4 regions of the Pseudoalteromonas nanhaiensis genome follow, and region 1 is predicted to be linked to each of the others. Evidence: predicted binding sites of a transcription regulator. Region 1 holds the regulator's gene; each other region holds the start of a gene.

Region 1 (5,666 bases):
AATAATAAAGCGGTATCACACGGAGCTGTTTTAGCGAGCATGCCTCGCACCTGAACAAATTGTCCACTATTGAGTGACTTGGTCACTTGTTTAAGTTGTTGTAGTGGGTAGTCTTGTTCAAAGGCTTCTGGCATTGGCGTCCTTACAACTGAAAATAGATTAATACAGATTCTGCAAATACAGCATAGTTGCTAAGTGGTGTATTTGCAGGATATCTTCACACTGCGATAAAATTATTAAGTGCTTTGTATTTTTAAGGTGTGAACGATATAAAAGTAGGATATTTAAAGAGAATTATAAATACCTGAACTAAGTTTAACTTAAACGGTTAAGCCTTAGCAAACGCTATTCTTGTTCATGAAAGCGTTGTGCAATTAATTCTCCAATTGCGTTCAGTGCAGCCTCTGCATCTGGGCCTTCACATACCACACGCACTTCTTTACCTTGGCTACTTTCAAGTAGCATTAAGGCTAAAACACTATCACCTTCAGCTTCTTTATCGTCTTGATAAAGCATAATTTTAGCATCAAATTGCAAAGCAAGTTGTGCTAAAACAGTGGCTGCTCGTGCGTGCAAGCCAAGCTTATTTTGAATTAAAAACGTGTCTTCTGCGTGCATCTGGCATCCAATTAAATATCTTGCTCGCGATGGCGGATTTTTACGTTCGCATGCGTTTTTGAAAAGCTATCACCAATGGTCTGCGCTAAATATACCGAGCGATGTTGCCCGCCAGTACAGCCAATTGCGATGGTAAGATAGCTGCGATTGTTACGCTCAAGGTGAGGCAACCATGTTTGCACAAATGTTTGAATTTGCCATGTAAATTTTTGCACTATGCTATGACTTGCAAGGTAATCTTTTACTGGTTGATCTAAGCCTGTGAGTGGCTTTAGGTCTGGCTCCCAGTGTGGATTTGGTAAAAAACGTGCATCAAATACGTAATCGGCTTCTTTTGGAATACCATGTTTAAAGCCAAACGACATAAAGGTGATAATCAGCTTTTTATCTTTTTTACCTAAGATCTTTTCACGAATTGATTCAGCTAACTGATGAACACTCAGGTCGGTGGTATCAATCATAAAATCAGCGCGCGTGATCAGTACATCCAGTAATACTCTTTCTTGCTTAATTGCTAAATCGAGTGGCAGCGAGTCAATCGATAGAGGATGTAAGCGTCGCGTTTCAGAAAAGCGTTTGATCAGAGTTTGGTCATCACTGTCTAAATAGAACAGTGTTGGGTTTGCGAAACCTGGCAGGTATTCAAGAATATCATTAAACTCTTGCTGCTCTTTCGGTAAGTTACGCACATCTATGCTGACTGCTATTTTGTCATAGTTGTCAGAAACGCTACGAACAAGCGAAGGTAATAAGTTGACTGGGATATTATCAACACAGTAGTAACCCAAGTCTTCAAGTACACGTAAAGCGACCGATTTACCTGAGCCTGAGCGACCGCTGATGATAATTAATTCCATTTATGCCTCTGCTGATATGACCTGAAACAGTTCGTGGTCTGTTTTAGCGCTACGTAACTGTTTACAAAACTCTTTATCTTTTAGTCTATCAGCAATTGTCGATAAGGTCTTTAGGTGAAGTTGGCTGTCTCCATCTGGTACGATGAGTGCAACGAAAATATCCACAGGTCGGTTATCAATTGCGTCAAAATTGATTGGGGATTCACTCACTATGACAAATGCCTGTGGTTGCTCTGCACCACTCATGCGGCCATGTGGAATAGCAATGCCACGACCAATACCTGTACTGCCTAATTTTTCTCTATTGAGTAAGGCATCAAGGACGTCTTGTTGAGATAAATGAGGAAGCTGCTGGTGAGCCAGCTCGCTGATATATTCAAGGATTCTTTTTTTGCTATTAAAAAGGACCGCAGCTTTGCTGCAGTCCTGGTTAGTAAGTGAACTAAGTTTCATAATTTAGTGTCGAGCTAATTTCTCTTTGTGTTTAATGACTTGACGATCTAGTTTGTCGATTAGCGAGTCAATGGCTGCATACATATCTTGGTGTGCAGTTGAGGCAAAGAGCTCGCCTCCATTTACATGTAAAGTTGCTTCTGCTTTTTGGCTTAATTTTTCTACATCTAGAATGACATGTACATTATTAATGTGGTCAAAATGCCTTTCTAGTTTTGCAAACTTGCTGTTTACATAGTCTCTTAATGAATCAGTGATTTCTACATGACGACCAGTTAAATTTAGTTGCATAAGCATTTTCCTTCTATGTAAAACGTCTAAATCAAACTCTTACGCTGATTAGACGGAGGTATCGCTAGAGACTCTCGATATTTTGCAATTGTGCGTCTAGCTACTTTAATTCCTTGCTCAGCCAATATATCTGCAATTTTACTATCACTCAATGGTTTAGCTGAGTTTTCTGCAGCGATAAGCTTTTTGATCAAAGCGCGAATTGCTGTTGATGAACACTCACCACCGTTTTCTGTGCTGACATGGCTTGAGAAGAAATATTTCAACTCAAAAATCCCGCGAGGGGTGTGCATGTATTTTTGTGTTGTAACACGTGAAATTGTCGATTCATGCATTTCGACCATTTCTGCGACATCGTTCAGCACCATTGGTTTCATGGCTTCTGGGCCATGTTCAAAAAATGCTTGTTGTTGCTGTACGATACAATTGGTCACTTTTAAAAGTGTATCGTTACGGCTCTCTAAGCTTTTAATAAACCATTTAGCTTCTTGTAAATGAGAGCGAATAAACTGGCTATCGCTGCTCGATTTTACTGAGCGTGACATAGCTGCATATTGGCTATTCACTCTAATTTTTGGCATACAATCTGGGTTTAGTTCAACGACCCAACGACCTTTAACTTTTTTAACCGATACATCGGGTATAACGTACTCAGACTCTTCGCGAACTATGCTGTCTGCTGGCTTAGGGTTTAAGCTGTGGATCAGCGTCATTACTTCTTTTAGTTCGCTTTCTTTAAGCTTAGTCTTTTTCATCAAAGTGCGATAGTCGCGACTTGCTAATAATTCAATGTGCTCAGATAAAACCATTTTAGTTTCAGCTAAATACGGCGTACTCGCATCGAATTGGCGAAGCTGGATACATAAGCACTCTTGTAAGCTACGGGCACCAATCCCTACTGGATCAAACAACTGTATTCTCTTTAAGACCGCTTCGACTTCATCTAGTTCGATTTCTTCTTCATCATTATTTTGATTAAAACTTTCGACTATGTCTTCGCAGCTAACAGTTAAAATACCTGAGTCATCAATTGCCTCTACGATGGCGACAGCGATCGCTTCGTCAGTTGGGCTAAATGGTGTGAGTTGTAATTGCCACATAAGGTATTCATGGAGGGTTTCAGTCGATGCACCTTGATAAATTGACTCATCTTCTGGCATTGGACCTGATGATGTTGATGGGGCAGCACTCATGTACTCATCCCATGTCACATCCATGGCTAAATCGTCACTTACGGTGTCTTTGTTAAGGGCATCGCTGCTTTCTTGTTCGTACTCACTCGGCGCTTCTTCGGCCGATGCACTTAGCTGAGTATCATCAGATTCAGCTTTTTGCTCGTTCTTACCAATGTTTTCATCGTTGTAATCTGCTTCTTCCACTTCAAGCAGAGGGTTACTATCAAGTGCTTCTTGAATTTCTTGCTGGAGATCCAATGTACTAAGCTGCAGCAAGCGAATTGCTTGTTGCAGTTGTGGAGTCATTGTAAGTTGCTGGCCCATGCGCAGCTGTAATGATTGCCTCATGTATCCCTAACAATCCTTTTATGTGTTATCGACACCTGTGCAGTCACAGGTAAATTTATATCGATTTATTGTCATTGTTATTTAGTTTAGCAGATGCGCTAGATGGTGGCTTATTGGTTATAGCCTGAATTGCTCACCTAGATACACATCGCGTACGGTTTGGTCAGCTAAAACATGCTCAGGTGTTCCTGATGCAATTAGCTCCCCATGAGAAACAATGTAGGCTTTTTCACAAACATCAAGGGTTTCTCTAACATTATGGTCAGTGATTAATACACCAATACCACGATTTTTTAAGTGTTCAATAATTTTCTTTATATCTAACACTGAAATAGGATCAACACCAGCAAAAGGCTCATCTAACAAGATAAATTTAGGGTTTGCTGCTAATGCCCGAGCAATTTCTACGCGACGACGCTCGCCCCCAGATAAGGCCATGCCTTGACTATCACGAATATGCTGAATACTAAATTCATCAAGTAAGTTGTTGAGTGTTTCTTCTCGGCCTTGTTTATTTAAATCTTTACGCGTTTCTAAAATAGCCATTAGGTTTTGATAAACCGTTAACTTTCTAAAAATAGATGACTCTTGTGGTAGGTAACCAATCCCTAAACGTGCTCGGCTATGCATTGGCAAAAGTGTAATATCGTTATCATCAATGCTGATCTTGCCTTTATCGCTAGGTACTAAGCCAACAATCATATAGAAAGTGGTGGTTTTGCCTGCGCCATTTGGGCCAAGCAAACCAACGATACTGCCCGCTTCAACTTCAAGACCCACATTTTTGACAACTTGGCGGCCTTTATAGCTTTTTGCTAAAAGCTCTGCTTTTAATGTGCTCATGGTTGGCCTTTATCGTCTTGTTTGTTGTCTACAGGCACTAAGATTGTGTGTACACGGTCTGTTGAGTTTTCATCTTTTTCTGCGCTAATTAGTTGTTGTGCCATATCATAGGTAATGCTTTTCGCTGTTACTTTTTGGCCTGCTTGAGTCACTTCGGCTTCGCCATTTAAAGTTAAGAAGCGCTTGGCTACGTCGTAGCGAACTTCTTCTGCACTGGCGCTCATTACCGTGCCATCTGCTTGCTTTTCTTCAAAATAAGCAGGCTTACCTGTGGCGATAATTAACTCAACAGTACCTTCTGTATCACCACCATGGGCTTCAAGGCGTTCGGCTGTGATCCGGCGGTTACCATGTATAATTTCGACATTGCCTTCAAATATACCAACGCCATCTTTTAGCTTACCAGTTTGGCGATCTGAGCTTATGCTAATTTGTGCGCCTGTCTGCTCGGCAGCTACGCCTGAAAAGGCAATCAATAAGCTTGGGATCAGGAGTAATTTCTTCAGTTTATTGGTCATAGTATATGGTTCGTGTATGGTTAGTTAACTCTACAATCTCGGTTTTTAAATTAGCTTTCAGGCCTTTACCGGTAATTTTTAAATTTGGTCCTGTTAGCGTCACAGGTTGCTTCGAAAACATGGTCATTTGTTCTATATCAACGTTAATGTTTTCAGCTTTAATATCTTCGATCATGCCATTATGGGTTAAGTTTTTAGCAACAACATCTCCTTCAAAAATAAGCTGATCGTTTTCATATAATGTGGCTTCTTTAGCTTTTACTTGCCAAATTTGCTGGTCGCCATAAAGTGTAAAAATAGGTTGCTCAAAAAAGGTAAACCCAAGTTGCTGATACAGCTCCATTTTTGCAGCAGCCACTTTATGGCTAATCTTGCCTTGCTCATCATAAGCGGTTTGCTTTAGTGCAACGGCCGTATAATCGGGAGTTGCAATAATCTCGTCTTCACTATTTATTGTGTTTGTTGTTTGGTTAAAGTACGGATACCACAACCACACCATGCAACAAACAAAAACAATACTCAGTAAAATACGGGCTATATTCATGCGCTGGTTCCATCGCTAG
Region 2 (5,666 bases), on a different contig from region 1:
AGCCAAGCGCCTCAAAATCTCTTTGTGCGATTAAATGTCTTTGCTGTAGGCGTGATATTTATTTCGCGCGAAGGAAATTAAACCATAATCGCATCTTTAAGATACTGGAATAACTCTTTGTACGCTTTGGCTGGCTTTTCAGCTTTTACTTCTTTTGCGGCGCTGCGTACTAACTGGCGCATTTTTTGGCGCTCAAGAGAAGGGTATTGATCAATTGTTGAATTGATTAGATCGTCACCTTGTTTGATTAAATCATCACGTAGCGTTTCGATTTTGTTCATCAAAACATCCGCTTGGTTGTTTTTGTTGAGCATAATATCGATCATCGCTTGGATTTCATCAACGTTTTCAGTAGTACGTAATACTTTTGCGATATAGTTTAAGTTACGACGGTAAGCATCGCTCTTATCACTTACTTTATCAGAAACAACAAGGGCTTCTTTTAAATCGTGATTGAGTGGTAAGCGATCGCGTTGCTTTTTCGGCATTTTCGCGATTTCAGCACCCAAACCATGATATTGCATGGCTTCACGTTTTAACTCGCTTTTTGATACGTAAATAATTTCTTCTTCGATAAGTGGCTTTTTCTTCTTCGCCATAAGGATGCTCATTCAGTAAACTTAACTATTCGCTATTATACGTCATTTAGTTAATGATTAATATTAGCTGATGCACGTCTCGCAGTGTGTTAGCATTCGCTACACTATAAAAAATATCAGAACCTAGGACACACAAGATGAAAGATCCTATTTATCAACACATTTCTGAAGTGAAAGACGCGGTAAGCGAAGTACTTGAGCATGCAAGAAAGTTGGGTGCTACTGCTGCAGAAGCGGCGATGTCGAGCACGTCAGGTTTGTCTGTTAGTACGCGCATGGGCGAAGTTGAAACAATAGAGTTTAACCAAGACGGTGGCTTAGGTATTAGTGTTTATGTGGGGAATAACAAAGGCTCTGCTTCAACGGCTGATTTAAACCCTAAAACATTACGTACAGTGGTCGAAAAAGCCATTGATATTGCTAAATTCACTTCAGATGATCCATACAATGGTATCGCTGATAAAGAACTGCTTGAATTCGCACCACTTGATTTAGATCTGTATCACCCGTGGGAAGTAAGCCCAGAGCAAGGTATTGAGCTTTGCCATCAAGCAGAGCAGGCGGCACTAAACGCCGATGAGCGTATTGTAAATTCAGACGGTGCGAGTTTTTCTTCTCACCAAGGTTTGCGTGTTTATGGCAACAGCCATGGCATGATTGCAGGTTACCCGCGCACGCGTCATAGCATTAGCACCATGGTGATTGGTAAAGATGGCGAGCAAATGCAGCGCGATTCTGCTTATACCGTAGCGCGACATAAAGATGATTTAAACGATGCTGCAAAAGTAGGCCTCGAAGCGGCAACAGAAACATTGGCTAAGCTTAATAGTCAAAAGCTAGGTACTATGAAAGTGCCAGTTATCTTCAGAGCAGATATTGCCAACTCACTATTCGGTCATTTAGTGTCTGCGATTGGTGGTGGCGCGCTTTACCGTAAATCGAGCTTCTTGCTTGATAGCTTAGGCACAAAAGTATTTAGTGATTGTGTAAATATTTCTGAGCGTCCACATTTATTAAAAGGCTTAGCGTCTTCACCATTCGACTCGGAAGGGTTAAAAACTATCGACCGTGAAATTATTCAAGGTGGTGAGCTTCAAACATATCTATTAGCAAGCTACGCTGCACGTAAACTGTCTATGACACCAACGGGTCATGCTGGTGGTATTCATAACTGGTTAGTTGAGCAAACTCATGCTGACTTAAAAGCACTCTTAAAAACTATGGGCACAGGTTTACTAGTAACCGAGCTTATGGGTCAAGGTGTGAACACTGTAACGGGTGATTACTCACGTGGCGCGGCGGGTTTCTGGGTTGAGAATGGCGAAATCCAATACCCAGTCAGTGAAATCACAATTGCTGGTAACTTAAAAGATATGTTTAAAGCGGTAGTCGGTTTAGGTGGTGATATCGAGCGCCGTGGCGGTATTCAAACCGGCTCTGTATTGATTGAACAAATGCAGGTTGCTGGTAGCTGATTCATCAATAACTACTCAATTTTTAAAGCCTCACGTTTGTGGGGCTTTTTTATTTGAAAAAGTGCTTTACCTGAACTTAACTTGAGGTTTTATCTTGATGGCAGTTTAAAAATAAAAAGGAAAACTACCATGTATTTAGAGCACGTAAACCTTGTTGTTAGTAATGTTGATGCCATGCTGCACTTTTATAAAGCCGCATTCCCACATTGGCGGGTGCGTAGCCAAGGTGATAGCACATGGTCAGGCAAGCCGCGTAAATGGCTGCACTTTGGTGATGATTACCAATATCTTGCACTGAGTGATAACGGTGAAGACGAAAACCGTGATTTAGCAGGGCACCAAGTGGGCCTTGCTCATTTTGCTTATGTGACAAACGATATTAATGCCGTAATTGAACGTTTGGTTGACGCTGGTTATGAAATAGATAAACAGGGTCCAGAAAACCCCTATCGTAAAAATGTATATTTTATCGATCCCGCAGGTTTTGAAGTTGAGTTTGTAGAGTATTTCAGTGATATACCGAGTGAGAGAAATAATGACTTGTAGCTAGAGCTGTCAGCTTTTAGCTGTCAGTTTTGAGCCGAGCGGTGTTGTTTTAGGCCTTTACCAAAGGCCTGCCTCTTAAGAGGTACTTTAGTGCTGAAAGTATTTGCACAAAGAGAAGTGAATGAGAAGAGAATGAGGGAACCTCAAGATCATTTTTTACTTCCTCTAAAGCGCAGCGCCTCTTAACCTCTTTGTGCGATTAAATGTCTTTGATGTGGGGGTGAAGTTTAGTGAGCTTTCAGCTGTCAGTTTGAAGCCGAGCGGTGTTGTTTGTAGGTCAGGTATTGATTGATGGAATAGCGTTGTATGTAAGATGCGTCAAGCAAGCGTGACGCCTACGGTGTAGGGGCCTTTTAACGCCGAACAGCTTTACTTTATTCACGGCTAAAGCTGTTCCCACGTTTGACGTAGGCGTGAAATTTATTTCGCGCGCATTCTAGTAGGTCGTGCTTTAGCGCGTCATTGGTGAAACGTATGCAATATCTTGTCGCCATAAATGACGACCACATTAACATAATCGCAACTCGCAACTTTTACTACATCTTATTCATCTCTTTCCAACTGGCTTTTAGACTGTTGGCAAAGCTGATGAACTTTTCTTTCATGGTACGTTTAACTGAAATCTCGACTGAGCCTAGCCATACATTACCTTCAATGGTAATGGTTGGGCCTTGGCCTTTATTTAAGGCGACTGATCTGTTCTCTACACTGCCAATAACGCTGAACAGCTTTGATACCACATTGACATGTTCTGGCACATAGATTTCGTCGTTACCTAAAATACAGTTCACGTAAATAGTGACATGTTGGTGCTGGAAAATCGCTTCGCTAAAATCGAGCTCAATTGAACCTAAGCAGTTTGTAAGGTGAATTTCTTTTGGCACTACCCACTGGCCGCTGCGCTCATTTGAACCCAAAATACTACGAAGCTGCAGACTTTCGTTATCGCTGCTGTGGCCATAATGAGGTTTAAATTGCGCATGCTTTTGCGATTTGTAGTCAATATCAGCTTTAAGCTCTAAGTCCGCAACAAGTTCAACGAGTACTTCGTTGCTGGTGGCTTCCATTGCTTGGTCTAAGCGGCGTTCAAATGCTTCAGCTGAAATAACAGCATGACTGTAGTTATAAATGAGTTGATCAATTACTTCTTCTCTTACTTGATCGATTGGGCGATCTTCAAGTTTAACGGCCATGGTAGTTCCCTGTTGTGATTATCAAAGTGATTTTTATGTTATTCGTAATAAAGCAAAGCTTAGGCCAAATTTTATTTTATTATAAATCAATATGTTGTGTTTTATAGTGTCAACGTTACTTAGTTAAATTAACCACAGATTAATAAAATCAGCAACTAAATGGTTATTTTTGCAATATAGTGAACTTCTTACCGAGCAGCCTGTAAATCTTTACCGAATTGAATATAAATAGTCGCTGAATGAGGGTTTAAGGTATTGAAATTAAACAAATAAATAGTTGGCATCATAGTCGCATTGGTAAAAGTGTCTTAAATCAAAAGGAGAAGATTATGAACACTTTTAACAAATCTATGATTGCCGCTTTAGTAATTGGTGCAACAACAAGTATGTCAGCTCAGGCAAGCAGTTGGGAAAATGAAAGTAAAGATGCTTGGATTGATGGTAAGGCAGAAACTGTGCTTCTTATGAACACAAACCTTAACAACTTTGACATCAACACTGATGTAACGAATGGCAAGGTTGTACTTACAGGTAAAGTTGATAGTGAATTAGATAAAGAGCTTGCTGAAGAGCTTGTTCTTAGCCTGGATGGCGTTAGCTCTGTTGATAACAAACTAACGGTTGTTAAAAACATGAAGGCTAAGAAAATGAAAGCAGATAAAGCTGATTCAACTGAAAGCGATTTAACAGATGCGAAAATCAGTACTGTAATCACAACACGTTATTTATTTAACTCAGAAGTAGGTGGTACAGACATCGATGTTGATACCGATAACGGTGTAGTAACACTTAAAGGTACTGTTGAGTCTGATGCTGAAAAGCAATTAGCAATCAGTATCGCTGAAAACGCTGAAGACGTTCGCAAAGTAATCGATGAATTAACGATTGTTGCTGAATAACAGCAAGCCTAAATTAGCCCAGCTTTGGCTGGGCTAATAGATTTCAAGGAGTGAGTCATGGATTTAATACGTATTATTTTATCGGTTTTAATTCCACCTCTTGGCGTATTTTTACAGGTAGGTTTAGGTGCGCAGTTCTGGATTAATATTCTTTTAACCTTATTAGGGTACATTCCAGGTTTGATTCATGCTGTGTATATCATCGCTAAGCGATAATTACCTCATTAATCAGCAAGGATGAGTCAGGGAACACAGCAAGGAGCAGCTGTAGGAGTAAAGGACGATAAACCGCAAGGAGTTTACAGTATGGACAATGTAGCACAGCAAAAAGGACAGCAAGGAAGTAACAAAGCGTTATGGAGTAGCGCACAATGGCAACGCTTTATGGATAAAGTGAACGGAGATGACAGCAAGGGATAAGCTCAGGCTTGGAGCCAAACAGGATGAAGCTAGCGTAAGGAGGTGACTATATGGAACAAGTACAAACGCAACCAACACAAGGATTGACCGACAAAGGAGTTGCTTTATGGAATAAGCAACAGTGGCATGAATTTATGGAACACGCGAAAGCGGTTGCGCCACGATTAACAGGGAAGGCTGACGATAAAAACCCGATGTCATCTTCAGGTGACATCGGGTTTTTAATAACTTCGGCAATTTATCTTTATAACTTAAACTGATTTACTGTCTTATTTAAAGACGCTGCCAATTCATTTAAATCACGTGCTTCATCTGCCAATTCATGAGCATGATCCGCAGTGCTATTAACAAGGTGGTTAATAGCCGCCAGGCTATTATTAATATCTTCTGCAACCACAGTTTGCTGTTCTGTTGAAGTCGCAATTTGATGACTCTGATCTTGTACATTTGTCACTGATTGCGCGATATCTTGCAGTGCTTGCAATACAATTTGCGTTTGCTCAACGGAGCCTTCAGCACGCTCTTGACCCTGTT
Region 3 (5,666 bases), on a different contig from region 1:
TCGTTAACATATTACCTTGCGAAAAGTTCTTTTGGTTTGCTACAACCTTAGCACCGGCACCAAGCATTAAACCTGATGGCATTTCAGTATCTTGAGACGAACGACCACCTGGTTGATTAATGTTTTGATATAGTAAATCTTCAAATACGGCGCGGCTTTTTTTGTAACCGACCGTGCTGGCATTCGCGAGATTATTTGAGATCACCGAAATATCGGTTTGCTGGGCGTCAAGCCCGGTTTTACTGATCCACAATGCTGGATTCATAACTCTACCCTCTCAGTCATCTTAAACAATGCGTAACAGCTGATCTTGACGCTCATCAAGCTCTTCGGCTGTTTTCATCAATTTAACTTGTAATTCAAATTGGCGTTGGTTGCTGATCATGTCGACCATTTCATGGACTGGATTAACGTTCGACATTTCAAGCGTACCTGACAGTACTTTTACATTGGGTGAAATATCACAGAACCCACAAAGATCATTGACCAACATATCTTCTTTTGGTCTAAATAAACCGTCATTACCTTTTTCAAGCTGAGTGTTATCAGCTTCGATCACTTTTAAGCGGTCAACCACTTCTAAAAAGTTGGCAGGCGCACCTTGCGGGCGCACTTGGATCGCGCCATCTTCGCTAAACTCAACCTTCTCAATTGGCAAAGGCAAGATAATAGGCCCGCCCTCGCCAATAACTTGACGGCCATGGCTGGTGATCAATGCGCCGTCAGGTGTGATGTTTAGTGTGCCTGTTTTGGTATAAGCTTCGTTACCTGATGCATCTTGCACACTGAGCCAACCACGGTCGCTCATGGCAATATCAAGCTCTCGGCCTGTCTCAACGAATCCACCCGACTCCATATTTGAACCAGGACGCTCTTGCATCGCAAACACACGTGATGGCAAGCCTTCACCAAAAGCCTGCATGGAACGCGCTTGTGCAAAATCAGCTTTAAAGCCAGTGGTGTTAGCATTAGCAAGGTTGTTAGCCTTTAACTCAAGACCACGCAAGCTTTGCTTGGCACCAGACATGGCAATGTAGACCATTTTGTCCATAACATTGACTCACTAAAAATACGATAACTAAAGAAATGCAATAAAAGTGCCAAAGTAAAATTGACGCATAAACAGGATGGTAAAAATGAAAAAAGGCTGCCAATTGAGGGAGCAGCCTTCGTGTCGGATTAAGCTCAGAGCCGTTAAGGTTAACGGATCTGTAGGATGTTTTGTTGTAGTGTTGAGTTAACTTCTAATGCACGTGAATTTGCTTGGAAATTACGTTGTGCACTGATCAAATCAACAAGTTCACTTGTTAAGTTAACGTTTGACTGCTCAAGAGCTGATGAGTTAATTGAACCTAATGTACCTGAACCTGGTTCACCGGCAATTGGCTCACCAGAGGTTAAGCTTTTCTTCCATGCCGTGTTACCCACTTGCTGTAAACCTTGTGAATTAGAAAAGCGCACCATTGCCACTTGGCCTAAGAATGAAGTATCACCATTACTGTAAGAAGCAACGATTTTACCATCTGTACCAATATCAATACCTGATAGACGACCTACAGTCGCACCATCTTGCTCTAGCGCTTTCACTTCAAAGTTACTTGCATATTGAGTCGGTATTTTATTCGTTGTACCAGCTTCATCGCGCCAATTGATGTTTACATCATCAGGGAAACTCGCACCGTTAGATAATAAACCAGATATACCGCCTGAAGGTATTGTTAATGGATTAAACGTAGCATCAGTATTTGGAGTCCCACCAGTGCTTTGAGGTAAACCACTTGAGTCAAACTGAAAAGTTGAAATAGGTGTATATGGCGACACAGTTTGCTCAGTACCATTAGCAGCAAACGGCTTTTCATCAAGTGTTGCAAACACTTGCCATTCATTGTCATTACCAGTCACTGCTGCGTCAGTTTTAACAAAGAAGAACTGTAAAATGTGTGGCTCACCTAAAGAATCATACACCGTTGTTGATGTTGAACTGTTGTACGATGCACTTGTCTCTGGGTCAAATGGTGTAACTGCTGGCGTTAATGCACGCGAATCTAAGTTAAACGACGAATAAACATTGGTCGTAGCGCGTGGAGAACCTGATGCATCAGGAATTTGTAGCGCAGAAGAGGTGCTTAAACTAACAGAAGTTGTATCACCCGTTGCTTCATCAACAGGGAAACCTTGTAAGTAGTTTCCGCTAGCATCCACAATAAAGTTGTCTTTATTAAGTTTGAACGCACCAGCACGAGTATATGTAAAATCTTGTGCACCTAGGTCATTTGCCATGGCAAAGTAACCTTCACCAGTAATTGCTAAGTCCAGTGAGTTATTAGTGAAAGATAATGAACCTTGGTGGAATTGCTGTGCCACCATTGTAGTTCTTACGCCGTCACCATTTTTAGTTTTACCTGAGCTAAATACTGATGATGCGTACACATCAGCAAACTCAGCACGAGACTCTTTAAAGCCTGTGGTGTTAACGTTAGCAATATTGTTTGCTGTTACATCTAAGTCTTTTTGCGCGGCAGCAAGGCCGGTTAATGCAATATTGAAGCTCATAAGTCACCTCTAAAGTGTCAATCTGTAGCACTAGGCTAACTAGTTAATCTGTGTAATTAAGCGATTTCTGCAACATCAGTTAGCCTAACCGCGCCTTCTTTAGTATTAATAATAATGCCGCTAGATCCATTGATATTAACGCTTTCAATATTTTTGAAAGTCGCTAAAGGTAGACTGCTATAGTCACCATTTTGGAATCCTTCAGCTTTAACTTCGTATTCGCCTGGAGGCAAAAGCTCTCCATCGTCATTTTTACCATCCCACTCAAAACGAACTGCGCCAGCCGATTGAGCGCCCATGCTGATGGTACGTACAAGTTGACCTGACTCATCAGTAATGCGAAGCGTAAGATCTTCAACAGGCGTTTCTGCAATTGCCGAACCTTTAGCAACGTTACTACCATCAAAATCAATCGTATTTGATTCTAATAGTGCTTGTTTACCAACTAAGGTCGAAGCTTGTAATGCCGAGTTCGATGTCATTGACGCAGTAAGTGCATCAAATTTTGAGTTTAAATTCGAGATCCCTTCAGCCATGGTAAAGTTGGTCATCTGAGCAATCATTTGATCATTATCAGCCGGCTTGCTTGGGTCTTGAAACGACAACTGTTGTGTTAAAAGCGAGAAGAAGTCTTCTTGCGTTAAAGTGTCATCTTTCTCTTCTGGTTTGTTTTGATTGTCCTGCCAACGTAAATTATCTAAATACGTGGATGACGCACTGCTGATGTCGTTACTCATAACTTATCCTCGGTTACCGCTGCCCAAGCAACAGTGTTTTACTTAACATTTGCTTAGCTGCATCAGCAACTTGCACATTTGTTTGGTAAGAGCGAGAGGCAGAAATCATATTAGCCATTTCTTCTACGACATTAACGTTAGGTTTGTAGATATAACCGTTTTCATCCGCACTGGGGTGATTAGGGTTGTACTCTATTTGCAGAGGCTTATCGCTCTCAACAATACCCAACACTTTTACGCCAACAGAAGAGCCCTGAGGATTGCTTTGTGTTGCTGACGCTTTTGTCAACTCCGCAGCAAAAACAGGATGGCGCGCTCGGTATGTTTTGTCTTGACTAGAGCTAATCGTATTCGCATTCGAGATATTACTTGCTGTTGTATTAAGACGCACATTTTGCGCGCTCATACCAGTGCCTGAAATATCAAAAACATTATATAAACTCATGATTAAGCTCCTTGACTACCGAGGGCTTTTTTAAGGCCTTTAATTTTACTACTCATAAATTGCAGGCTTGCCTGATACTCTAATGAGTTCTGTACATACAAGTTTCGTTCCACTTGTATATCAACTGAGTTACCATCACCTGTATCTGCTTGATTTGGCGTACGAAACATTTCTGCGTTACCAACAAATCGACTGCCACCGGCAAGGTGTTTTGCGTCAGTTCGCACCATGTTATTGCCGCCTTGCTGGTTGCTTTTTGCCGCTTTTAGAGCCGCCGCAAAATCGATATCTTTTGCTTTGTAGCCCGGCGTATCAGCATTAGCGATGTTTGTCGCTAATAACTCAGCGCGTTGTGAACGGATCAACATTGCATGCGGGTGCACACCAAATGCTTTATCAAAACTGATAGCCATAACCATCTCCAAAAAATTGACTCTGCTAGTGCAGATGCAAAAGGCAAGCCAAAATTAACTAGATAGATAAAGCACGGTAAGCTTTTGAATAATAAATAATTTAGCAACCTAAGAGCTAGGTTGCTAAGAAGAGATTACTTTTTCTGGTAGATAATACCTGGGTTACAACGAACCATCTCGAAGCTATCACTTAAGCCAGCCATAGATTCAGATGCCCCTAAAAATAAATACCCTTTTGGATTAAGGGCCTGAGCAAATTGAGAGATAATCTTTGCTTTTACCTCTGGAGAGAAGTAGATCAGTACATTGCGGCAAAAAATGATATCAAACTTGCCCATTAAGGCGTAAGAATCTAATAAATTCAAATGCCTAAAGCTCACCATTTTTTTGATTGGATCAATCACCTGCGCCATGCCATTGCCGCTGTCTTTAAAAAACTTTTGCCGTCTTTCAATTGATAAACCACGGGCCAGTGCCAACGAGTCATATTCAGCATTTTTACACATATCAAGCATGGTATTAGATATATCAGTGCCGATAATCTGCGCGCCCATTTTAAGTACGCCAGGGTTTTTCGCCTGAAACTCAGCAACCGACATAGCAATTGAATACGGCTCTTGGCCTGATGAACTTGCCGCTGACCAGATTTTTAGTGGCCTACGCACATCTTTCAACTCAGGAAACAGCTTTGTTTTGAGCAATTCAAATGGGTATTGATCACGAAACCATAAGGTTTCATTCGTCGTCATCGCATCCACAACAGCAGCACGAAGCTGTCTTTCATGTGGACTGAGCGTTTTACTAACTAACTGCGATAGAGACTCAACATTAAAGCGCACCATTAATGGCGCAAGACGACTTTTCACTAGGTAAAGCTTATTGTCGCCTAACACAATGCCACACTGTTGCTCTAGAAAAGAGCGAAATTGATCGTATTCGCTTTGTTGTAAGTGCTTATTTTCCAAAGTAATACCACCTATAAATAATTAATCACAATGAACCCACTTTTTAACAGCCGTTGCTAATTCGTCAGGGTTAAATTTTGCAATAAAATCATCTGCACCTACTTTTTGGATCATTGCTTGGTTAAATACACCGCTTAAAGAAGTGTGTAAGATCACATGCAAAGGTGATAATTTTGGATCCGCTTTTATCTCTGCCGTAAGGGTATAACCATCCATTTCAGGCATTTCAACATCTGAAATTAATAACCCTACGCGTTCGGTAATATCATTTTGGCAATCGAGTTTTGCAATCTCACGTAACCGTAATAAAGCCTCTTTACCATTTTTAGCGAGTTCAGTTTGCACACCTAATGGCTCAAGCGCTCGTTTAACTTGGTTTCGCGCAACAGCAGAGTCGTCTGCTATAAAGACAATACGTTCACCTAAGTCTCGCTGGATTTCACCATCACCCACTACTTCTGCACTTACTTCTGTATTTACAGGGCAAATTTCATTCAAGATTTTTTCTACGTCTAGAATTTCAACCAGCTCGTTTTCGATTTCGGTGACCGCA
Region 4 (5,666 bases), on a different contig from region 1:
AAACACCTCTTGCATCGCAGGCGCTTCGCCTATGATATGGGCATTCGTTTGTGGTGCTTGCTTACGCTTGGTTTTTTTTGTTGAATTAGCACGACAGGCGCTCTCTACCAGCGCAACTGCTTCATCTAGATCAAATGGTTTTGCAAGGTATTCAAATGCGCCTTTTTGGAATGCATTTACCGCTGAGTCTAAGTCTGAGTGTGCAGTCATAATGATGACTGGCAACCCAGGGTTTTGTTCGGCAATTGTTTCAAGTAATGCCATACCATCCATACCAGGCATTCTTACATCTGACACTAGAACGGTAGGCTGACTAAACTTGAGTGCGTTAAGCACATCTTGTGCATTTGCATAACTTTCTGTTTCAAATCCTGCTCGCGCCAGCGCTTTTTCTAATACAAAGCGTATTGAGGCATCATCATCAACTAACCAAACTGTTTTCATGACTACTCCAAAAAACCATTAATCCGTAAAAGGCAAATAGATATTAAATTCTGTATGGCCTGGCCAACTATCGCAGTCAATGTGTCCACCGTGTTGATCAACCAAAGTCTGTGCAATGGATAACCCTAGTCCTGAACCATTTTCTTTGTTAGTGATCATTGGATAAAACAAGGTTTCTCTTAAACTCTTATCTATTCCTGGACCATTATCTGAAATCTGGATCAGCAAGGTTTTCTTCGGTGCTTTACCAGGACGTCTATGTTGATGGTTAATACGGGTTTTTATTCTAATTTCGCCACCATCAACCAGAGCCTGCTGTGCATTGCGAATAATGTTAAGTACCACTTGTTGAATTTTACTTTGGTCAATGTACACACTCGGTATACTTGGATCATAGTCTTTCACTAAAGTGATATTAGCGCTGTTATCTAACATGCTAAGCTTAATCACTGACTCAAGAGCTTGGTGAATATTGCCATATGATTTATGTGGCAATTGGTTTGGACCAAGTAAACGGTCTACGAGCTCTCGTAATCGGTCAGCTTGCTCAATGATAAGCTCTGCACATTGATCACGCTCTTGCTGATCAACCTCGTACTGCAATAATTGCGCCGCTCCGCGTATTCCACCCAAAGGATTTTTAATTTCGTGTGCTAAACCACGAATTAAATTGCGTGCGGCTTGATATTGGTGCATTTGATTTGATGCTTGATCGTGGCGAATTTCATCATCCATTTGTCGGCACTCAAACAAAATATAATTTTCATTATTACTGTTTATTCGGCGGGTGCTAATGGTTAGCTTAGCATGGCGAGAATCGACGAACACCACGTCAGCTCTATGCTGGTGGCAGTCAACGCCATCAAACAACGAGTACTGAGCAATACGTTTTAGGTCAATGGAGTGGTAGTTAAATAAGTTATCGAATGGCTGATTAATTATACGCTTTGGACCTAAGCCTAATAGCTCACTGGCACTATCATTTGCATAAACCAGTTTAAAATCATTATCGAGCAAAATAACGGCTGTACTTAAATTTTTCCAAATACTTTCGAGTAGTTCAGAATTAAAATGTGTATCACTGAGCATGTTTGCACCATTTTAGTGCGTTGCAATTAACAGCAGCTTAGCACAATCCATTTACTTTGCATGATACCGGCTCGAAAAAAATAGTTTCAATTAAGTATCGATGCTCTGTGCATGTAGAAAGTGCTAACAGGGCTAACCGAAACGACTTTATTATTCGCATCTATAAGTTTTGCTTGTAATGTGTGTTCGCCTCGGTCGACATTTCGCAATGCAAAGGTCGTGCTATTACTCGATTTTCCGTGAGGTGTGCCATCAACTATCAGCTGTACTTTGAAGCCTGTTGCAAAACGCGGACTCACTCGTGCTGTGACGTATACTGAGCCTGTATTCTCTCGAACGGTTGCCTCATTTTCTGGTGAGGAAATCGTTATTTTAAAATTGACAGGTGTCGCACTAGCCGGGTTATCAAGTATGCTGGTGTCGGTTTTAGGCATGGTGAGGTTTTGAGTATTGAGCTTTACTTCTTTAGCCCCAGGGCGAGGTGAGTCTGAGAACACTAAAACACCATTCTCATCTTTCCACGAGTAAATTTTTTTTACTTCACTTTGTGCGTAATTGCATACTGTAAAAAGGAGTAATACTAATAAAATCGTGTTTTTCACTCTGTGACCCTAGGTTATCTAATCTAACTAAAACTTTAGAGTAGAATTGGCCAAATTACCATCAAAAAAGCCCGCAAAGCGGGCTTGAGAACACACATTTATTATCAATCTGATAATTCTGATACGGCGTTAAATTAAACGCTGTAGTACATTTCGAACTCAACTGGGTGAGTTGTCATGTTAAGCTTTTCAACTTCTTTGCCCTTAAGTGCAATGTAAGCATCGATAAGGTCATCAGTGAATACGCCGCCAGCTTTTAAGAACTCACGGTCAGCATCTAATGAATCTAATGCTTCTTGCAGTGAAGATGCAACTTGTGGGATCTCTGCAGCTTCTTCAGCTGGAAGATCGTATAAGTCTTTATCCATTGCATCACCAGGGTGGATCTTGTTTTTGATACCGTCAAGGCCAGCCATAAGCATTGCAGAGAACGCTAAGTATGGGTTAGCTGTTGGATCAGGGAAACGTACTTCGATACGGCGTGCTTTAGCAGACGGTACCACTGGGATACGGATTGAAGCAGAACGGTTACGTGCAGAGTATGCAAGCATTACTGGTGCTTCGAAGCCCGGAACTAGACGCTTGTATGAGTTAGTTGACGCGTTAGCGAATGCGTTGATTGCTTTAGCGTGCTTGATGATACCACCGATGTAGTAAAGTGCTTCTTCAGATAGACCAGCGTATTTGTCACCAGCGAAGATGTTTACGCCATCTTTACCTAGAGATTGGTGACAGTGCATACCAGAACCGTTATCACCTACGATTGGCTTAGGCATGAATGTCGCTGTTTTTCCGTATAAGTGAGCCATGTTATGGATAACATATTTCATCTCTTGGATTTCGTCAGCTTTTAATACCATTGTATTGAAGCGAGTTGCGATCTCATTTTGACCTGCAGTTGCTACTTCGTGGTGGTGAGCTTCTACTACTTGACCTAGTTCTTCAAGAACTAAACAAGTTGCTGAACGCCAGTCATGTGATGAATCAACAGGTGAGCACGGGAAGTAACCGCCTTTAACACCTGGACGGTGACCCATGTTGCCACCTTCGTAATCTTTATCTGAGTTCCAAGCAGCTTCTACAGAATCGATTTTGTACATAGAACCAGACATGTCTGATTTGTATTTAACGTCATCAAAAAGGAAGAATTCTGGCTCTGGACCAAATAATACAGTATCAGCGATACCTGTAGAACGCATGTACTCTTCAGCGCGTTTTGCAACTGAACGTGGGTCACGCTCGTAACCTTGAAGTGTTGAAGGCTCAACTACGTCACAACGGATGATTAGTGTAGCTTCTTCAGAAAACGGGTCCATTTTAGCAGACTCAGGAACAGGCATAAGCACCATATCTGATTCGTTGATGCCTTTCCAACCTGCAATTGAAGAACCGTCAAACATTTTGCCGTCTTCGAAGAAATCTTCATCAATTTGGTGATGAGGAATAGAAACATGCTGTTCTTTACCTTTGGTATCAGTAAAGCGTAAATCAATGAACTTAACGTCATTTTCTTTGATAAAATCTAAAACCGATTGTGACATGTGTCCTCCAATTGTTGGGTTTTATTTTTGCTGCATTATTGCTTTTGCTCTATGTAAGCTGGTTTCATGCCATTTTTTTAAGGTGTTGTTAAGGCTGATAAAAAAGAAACCGCTTGTTGTTATGTTAACTTTTTATGCACTGTTTTGGTGCGAAAAAAGATCATTTTGGTGCGTAAAAAGAATGACGACGATTTGCACAATTACTGAGCGTGCCAATTTATCGGTTCTAAATACGATTAAGTGCCAAAATATGGTTTAAAAAATGCAATTTTGCCAGTTTTATGCTTATAAAAATTATTATTTTCATAAATTTGTCATTTATAAAACAGATACTTATAAAATGCCTGAAGAAAGTTTTGAAAATTGTATTGGATAAACTTTCATCCATGCCATTATTAAGGGATAATATGCGCCCTTTTAAATCCTATGCTGGGACATCTGGTGAAAATGCCGGTGAGTGCGTAGATCTTGCAGGATCAATGAGATTCAATTTCTCTGAGAAAAAATATGAGCATCGAAAAGTTAAGAAATATAGCGATTATCGCCCACGTTGACCACGGTAAAACAACTTTGGTTGATAAACTGCTTGAGCAATCAGGCACATTAGAAACGCGCGGCGGTAATGAAGAGCGCGTAATGGACTCAAACGACATTGAGAAAGAGCGTGGTATTACCATTTTAGCTAAAAACACAGCTATCTCTTGGAATGACTACCATATCAATATCGTAGACACCCCAGGACACGCCGACTTCGGTGGTGAAGTAGAGCGCGTACTTTCGATGGCTGACTCAGTATTACTACTTGTTGATGCTCAAGAAGGTCCAATGCCACAAACGCGTTTCGTAACGCAAAAAGCATTCGCACAAGGTTTAACACCGATCGTTGTTATCAACAAAATCGACAAGCCAGGTGCACGTCCTGACTGGGTTATGGACCAAGTATTCGACTTATTCGATAACTTAGGTGCAACTGACGAACAGTTAGACTTTAAAGTAATCTATGCATCAGCTATCAATGGCTGGGCTACATTAGATTTAGACGAGCCATCAGATAACATGGAACCAATGTTCCAGATGATCGTTGATGAAGTATCTCCACCGGATGCAGATCCTGAAGGTGCTTTCCAAATGCAAATTTCTCAGCTTGACTACAACTCATACATCGGTGTTATCGGTGTTGGTCGTATCAAGCGTGGTACTGTTCGTCCTAACCAACAGGTTACTGTTGTAAGTGCAGACGGTACTAAGCGTAACGGTAAAGTTGGCCAAGTAATGAGCTACTTAGGTCTTGAGCGTCATGAAGCAGAATCTGCAGGCGCTGGTGACATCATTGCTATCACGGGTCTTGGTGAGCTGAAAATCTCAGACACTATCTGTGATGTAAATACCGTTGAAGCATTACCACCGCTTAGCGTTGATGAGCCTACAGTAACAATGACGTTCTCTGTAAACACTTCACCATTCGCTGGTAAAGAAGGTAAATTCGTAACGTCACGTAACATCCTAGAGCGTTTACAAGCAGAGCTTGTACACAACGTAGCACTACGTGTTGAAGAAACTGACAACCCAGATAGCTTCCGTGTTTCTGGTCGTGGTGAGTTACACTTAGGTATCTTAATCGAGAACATGCGTCGTGAAGGCTATGAGCTTGCGGTGTCTCGTCCACAAGTAATCCTTCGTGAAGTTGATGGTCAAAAAGAAGAGCCATACGAAACACTTACAATTGACTGTCAAGAAGAGCACCAAGGTTCTATCATGGAACAAATTGGTCTTCGTAAGGGTGAACTAACAGACATGTCTCCAGATGGTAAAGGCCGTGTACGTATGGACTTTATGATCCCAAGCCGTGGCTTAATTGGTTTCCAAACTGAATTCATGACATTAACGTCTGGTTCTGGTCTTCTTTACCACACATTCGATCACTACGGCCCACATAAAGGCGGTACTATCGGCGCGCGTAAGAACGGTGTAATGATTGCTAACGCAACAG

Evidence for each region. The regulator sigma-54, encoded in region 1, starts transcription at its own class of promoters, with help from an activator protein. The targets are predictions, from matches to a motif close to GTTGGCACGNNNNTNGNNT.
Region 2: the regulator sigma-54 is predicted to act here: its motif matches at 4,090-4,108, upstream of ACSFVZ_RS00245 (BON domain-containing protein).
Region 3: the regulator sigma-54 is predicted to act here: its motif matches at 4,183-4,201, upstream of flgB (flagellar basal body rod protein FlgB).
Region 4: the regulator sigma-54 is predicted to act here: its motif matches at 3,732-3,750, upstream of glnA (glutamate--ammonia ligase).

What each region holds. Positions count from the first base shown of each region.
Region 1 covers NZ_JBPNYQ010000033.1:15,273-20,938, forward strand. The annotation lists gene mgtE (magnesium transporter) at 1-134, opposite strand, end outside; gene ACSFVZ_RS19110 (HPr family phosphocarrier protein) at 346-618, opposite strand; gene rapZ (RNase adapter RapZ) at 630-1,475, opposite strand; gene ptsN (PTS IIA-like nitrogen regulatory protein PtsN) at 1,476-1,928, opposite strand; gene hpf (ribosome hibernation promoting factor) at 1,932-2,219, opposite strand; gene ACSFVZ_RS19130 (RNA polymerase factor sigma-54) at 2,246-3,742, opposite strand; gene lptB (LPS export ABC transporter ATP-binding protein) at 3,860-4,585, opposite strand; gene lptA (lipopolysaccharide transport periplasmic protein LptA) at 4,582-5,103, opposite strand; gene lptC (LPS export ABC transporter periplasmic protein LptC) at 5,093-5,647, opposite strand; gene kdsC (3-deoxy-manno-octulosonate-8-phosphatase KdsC) at 5,644-5,666, opposite strand, start outside.
Region 2 covers NZ_JBPNYQ010000001.1:61,481-67,146, forward strand. The annotation lists gene yjgA (ribosome biogenesis factor YjgA) at 78-599, opposite strand; gene pmbA (metalloprotease PmbA) at 737-2,074, shown strand; gene ACSFVZ_RS00235 (VOC family protein) at 2,204-2,620, shown strand; gene ACSFVZ_RS00240 (LiaF domain-containing protein) at 3,157-3,813, opposite strand; gene ACSFVZ_RS00245 (BON domain-containing protein) at 4,143-4,712, shown strand; gene ACSFVZ_RS00250 (YqaE/Pmp3 family membrane protein) at 4,770-4,928, shown strand; gene ACSFVZ_RS00255 (hypothetical protein) at 5,183-5,392, shown strand; gene ACSFVZ_RS00260 (methyl-accepting chemotaxis protein) at 5,377-5,666, opposite strand, start outside.
Region 3 covers NZ_JBPNYQ010000006.1:177,191-182,856, forward strand. The annotation lists gene flgG (flagellar basal-body rod protein FlgG) at 1-265, opposite strand, end outside; gene ACSFVZ_RS08250 (flagellar basal body rod protein FlgF) at 287-1,051, opposite strand; gene flgE (flagellar hook protein FlgE) at 1,201-2,553, opposite strand; gene ACSFVZ_RS08260 (flagellar hook assembly protein FlgD) at 2,610-3,290, opposite strand; gene flgC (flagellar basal body rod protein FlgC) at 3,304-3,735, opposite strand; gene flgB (flagellar basal body rod protein FlgB) at 3,738-4,148, opposite strand; gene ACSFVZ_RS08275 (CheR family methyltransferase) at 4,283-5,113, opposite strand; gene ACSFVZ_RS08280 (chemotaxis protein) at 5,135-5,666, opposite strand, start outside.
Region 4 covers NZ_JBPNYQ010000018.1:37,694-43,359, reverse strand. The annotation lists gene ntrC (nitrogen regulation protein NR(I)) at 1-444, opposite strand, end outside; gene glnL (nitrogen regulation protein NR(II)) at 463-1,533, opposite strand; gene ACSFVZ_RS14930 (DUF4124 domain-containing protein) at 1,620-2,135, opposite strand; gene glnA (glutamate--ammonia ligase) at 2,270-3,676, opposite strand; gene typA (translational GTPase TypA) at 4,184-5,666, shown strand, end outside.